Regions from separate parts of the Salimicrobium salexigens genome, predicted to be linked through region 2. Evidence: riboswitches for the same ligand, from Rfam matches in the RefSeq annotation. Region 2 holds a riboswitch; the other holds the start of a gene.
The links. Region 2 has a riboswitch for lysine ahead of dapA (4-hydroxy-tetrahydrodipicolinate synthase). Riboswitches for the same ligand answer to the same signal wherever they lie in the genome.

Region 1 (2,203 bases), on a different contig from region 2:
CCCTGTTGCGAGAGCCATAAACCCTGCCGTAAAGAAAATAAGCAGGGGAAGATAGGCGACATTCAGGTTCGACGCCTGCACGAGTCCGGCAAGATACTCACCCGTACTGAGTTGATCGATCACTGAACCGATCATCCATGCCAGGACAAGAATGTAGATAGCCGGGAGCATCGCCTTAATCCCTTCCAGAAGCACTTTCCGGAGCGGAGACTTGCCGTAAGGGAGACCGGTGTACATCAGAATCGCAACGACAGCCGCTGTCAGTCCTCCGTAAAACAGGGAGAAATTGACGTTCGTGTTGGCGAACGTACTCAAAATATCTGCAGCACCTTCACTGGCCCGCACACCGGTGAAAATCATCAAACCTACTGTCATCACAACGAGTACGGCAATCGGCACGAGCAGGTGTCTGATATGGCCATTATCATGAGGATAGAACTCTTCATTAAGATCCCCGGGTATATCCGTATGCTTCGGATCGGTCAACTCCCCCGTCTCCTCCGCTCTTCGTTCGTGCTTTTTCATGGAACCGAGGTCCAGCTTCAGCATGATTGTGAGGAAGACGAGCAGCAGCGCGGCAAAGACGTAGAAGTTATAAGGAATCATCTGGATGAATGCTTCGAAAGCCCCGATATCCGTTATTTCATTCGCAGCGAGAATCGTACCGATTGTACCGATGATATAGGCACCCCAACTCGAAATCGGAGAAATCACCGTCACCGGAGCCGAAGTGGAATCGATATAATAAGCGAGTTTGGCTCTCGACACTTTCTGTCTGTCGGTAACCGGCCGGGCTACCTGACCGACGGCAAGAGCGTTGAAGTAATCATCAATGAAAATGATGATACCGAGCACTGCCGGCACTAAAGAAGCACTCCGCTTCGTCTTCACGCGGGAAATCGCCCACTTCCCGAACGCCCTGCTTCCGCCGGAGGCAGTCATGAACGCGGTCATGACGCCGAGCAGCAGCAGAAAAGAGAGCAGGTACAGGTTCCCGATATTCAGTGCCCCTTCTGTATAGAAAATCGTGGAGAATTCCTGCCACAGAAGACTGAGAGTCCCCGTTATGTCGAATCCGGTAAGCATAAACGCTCCGATGAGAATTCCGAGACCGAGAGACAGCAGAACCTGCCGGGTCGCTATGACGAGAATAAGCATAAGAACGGCCGGTATAAGAGAATAGATTGTTCCTTCCATAAAGTCGTACCTCCAAAATTTTTTTGGCATGGATCGACTACATGAACATAGGAGTAATCGAAGTTTTTTTGCATATAAAAAAACAATGACAGAAAATAATCCATCATTGCTTCAGCAATATGATTATCCTCCATGCGATCAGTAGCGCACCATGCATGTAACATGCATGACAGTACATCTTTTGTTCAAACATGTACCAGCATGGAAGGTGTGACGGTCCATCCATACTTCGGCAGGGCATCCTTTCCCGGGGGCTCTTCGCTGTCACGCTCGTTCCCGATACTGATATGTCCTGCACCTCTACCTCATCGTGGCGATAAGGTCACGCGTATTCAATTCGGATTAAATTCTATCAGCTTCCCTTCCCTATTGCAAGGGGACTTAAGCTTCAAAAAAAGAATTGCCGTCTCCAGCAATTCTTTTAAACCGGCCTATTACTAAAAAATGGACGGCGACGCCCTCGATACCGTTACCGGGAAGAATACTCTCCGGACTGCACAACTTCAAGCAGCAGATCGCGAAGCATTTCCGGCAGGTAATACGTTTTCGTCGCACTGTGACTGATTTCCGGGAAAAACTTCCCGAAACTGAACGTATCTGCTGTAGCCAGACTGTACCAGCGGTCCCGTTCGATCGGCTGACCGTCGAACCATACTTTACGCACGTGTTCGCCTCCGCCCGGGGAAGTGGCCGTTTCGATTTCAATACCTTCAAAAATCATTTTACCGATCACTTCTCCGCGGAACCCGAGCCCTTTCAGCGGAAATTCCGTCACCTGTTTCGTGTAGGCGGAGCGGACGACTTCGACGATTTCCTTGCCGCTCAAATGGACCTTGCAGGGGTTCATCGGGTGGGGACAGATTCGGTGCAGATCCGCGTACGTCACGGCTCCCTCATCCAGTCCTTCAAGAATGACACCGGCATTCAGCATAGCTATATCTGCCTCTGTCCAGCTGCGCAGTTCCTTCGTCAGTTCTCTCATCAGCGGTGTCTCATGGAACCAGTC
Region 2 (2,203 bases):
GCGCTTCCCTCAAGTACAGAGAGGAAGCGTCCACCTGCTTCGTGGAGTGACTGTCTGCCGCTACTGCAAAAGTTCCTGTAAAAATAAATAAAAAAGTAAGTAATAGAGCGGTAATCTGTTTAATAATGACTATCCCTCCTTTTGTTTGCCGGGCCAAGGCCGGCAGTTATCATTATAACACTTTTCCATAAAACGAACACCCAGCGAATGGATTAATTCAGAATCTGGTCTTAAATACAGGTATAACAAAAGTCCATGACAAAAATTATCCCCCCAGGAAGTCGGACGATGCTGTCCGGTTCCAGGAGGGGGTTCGACGTATAAATAAAAAAGAACAACACTTCGCATCCTGCGGGCACGGCCCGCAGCAGTCTCCGTGTTGTTCTACAGAAAATCATTTCAATGAATTAACCGGTTCCTGTCTTCCCATTATCCGTGCTGTCCCGGTCTTTATACAGCTTAAATGCTTGCTACTTTCTTTTGCTGATAAATATCTATCATATTATGCAGTGCTGAACATTCGGCGTCGTCCAAAGGAATCATAGGAAGGCGTACGCTCCCTACGGAAACGCCCATGTAATTCAGGGCTTCCTTCACAGGTGAAGGACTCGGCTGGGCAAAAATAAGTTTCATCATAGGCAGAATGTAACCGTGCAGAGTAGCCGCCGTCTTCACATCCCCACGCTTGTAACTGTCTATCATATCTTTCATTTCGTCACCGATAACATGGGAAGACACGGAAATGACTCCGGCGCCCCCTACGGATAACATAGGTAACGTCAGGCTGTCTTCTCCAGTGTAAATGGAAAAGTCCTGAGGTGTCTGGCTGATGATACGCGTGGCAGCATCCAGATCACCGCTCGCTTCTTTTACAGAAACAATGTTCTTGATTTCAGCAAGCCTGATAATCGTATCGGGTTCAATGTTTACAACGCTCCGTCCGGGAATATTGTATAACATGACCGGGAGCGAGGTTGCTGCAGCAACTTGAGAAAAGTGACGATACAGACCTTCCTGAGAAGGTTTGCTATAGTAAGGAGCTACGAGCATAATGCCGTCCACTCCCACTGCTTCTATCCGTTTTGTCAGTTCTACAGAGGCTTTCGTATTGTTGGAACCGGTACCTGCGATGACCGGCACTCTTCCGTCTGCTACTTCCACTACAAAGCGGCAAAGCTCCACTTTCTCCTCAGCTGTCAAAGTCGGGGACTCTCCGGTCGTTCCGGCTACGACAAGTCCCTCCGAACCGTGGAGGATCAAATGCTCCACGAGATTTCTCGTCCGGTTATAATCGATGTCCTCCTGGTCGTCAAAAGGCGTCACCATGGCAGTCAATAATTGTCCAAAATTCATTGTTACACACCCTTTTTAAGATTTTTAGATTTAGGTGCGGAGGACCATAATAAAAAGCAACAACGGAGATCAGGGCCGCTGTTGCCGTAGAAACATGTATATCGTTTCTCCGTAAGATAGCCCTCCATATAGTCTCCTATATGACAGTTCTGCATCTTTTAAATACCAGAACCAGCGGTCAGAATCATGAGGTTTCTGCCACTTCGGCAATGTCCCCTTTCGATGCGATTCACCGAAGCCTCCGCTTCTCCCTGCATCTACTAATGGTTATTGCACCTCTACCCTTACTTCAAACATTATTTGAAATAAGATGTGGTATTGAATTACTTCCAACATACCAGAGCAGGGCCCTTTTTACAATCGATTCGTTTCAAAAAAATCTTTTATTTTCGTATTTCTTCAATGCCCATTGTCAGCTTTGTTTCGTTACACTGCAAGGTACTTGACCAGCTATTGAAAAGAGTAGGGTCCAGAACTTCATTCTTCATAAAGACGTCTCATTTTCTCAATCTCCTTCTCCACTTCCTGTTTAAGGGTGCGTGGAGATATAACCCGGGCCTTGTGCCCCCACTGAAGCACCCAGGTGACTAGTCCCGTACTCATCTTTCCTTCTGTGGATAGGAGAAAATACTCTTCGTCCACCTGTTTCACCGATACTTCGAGACCAAATCTGTCGAGCACTACATTCAAAAGGGACTGATGAAATTTTATTTCGACTTTCATATTTTCTCCGGAGAACATATGAAAACTTTGATTAACGTACTCCTGAACATCGAAGTCTCCTTTTTCAAACGTCTCATCGGCGATACGGATGTTTCTTATACGATCCAGACGGTAGTGACGCATCTCT

Region 1: it holds a riboswitch for lysine, as region 2 does, so the genes downstream of both, BW931_RS06600 (Na+/H+ antiporter NhaC family protein) here and dapA (4-hydroxy-tetrahydrodipicolinate synthase) in region 2, are expected to answer to the same signal.

What each region holds. Positions count from the first base shown of each region.
Region 1 is NZ_FTOK01000004.1:197,382-199,584, reverse strand. Features, by position in the region: gene BW931_RS06600 (Na+/H+ antiporter NhaC family protein) at 1-1,197, opposite strand, end outside; lysine riboswitch at 1,332-1,508, opposite strand; gene BW931_RS06595 (bifunctional metallophosphatase/5'-nucleotidase) at 1,667-2,203, opposite strand, start outside.
Region 2 is NZ_FTOK01000001.1:164,717-166,919, reverse strand. Features, by position in the region: gene BW931_RS00900 (N-acetylmuramoyl-L-alanine amidase family protein) at 1-157, opposite strand, end outside; gene dapA (4-hydroxy-tetrahydrodipicolinate synthase) at 460-1,353, opposite strand; lysine riboswitch at 1,463-1,642, opposite strand; gene BW931_RS00890 (helix-turn-helix transcriptional regulator) at 1,831-2,203, opposite strand, start outside.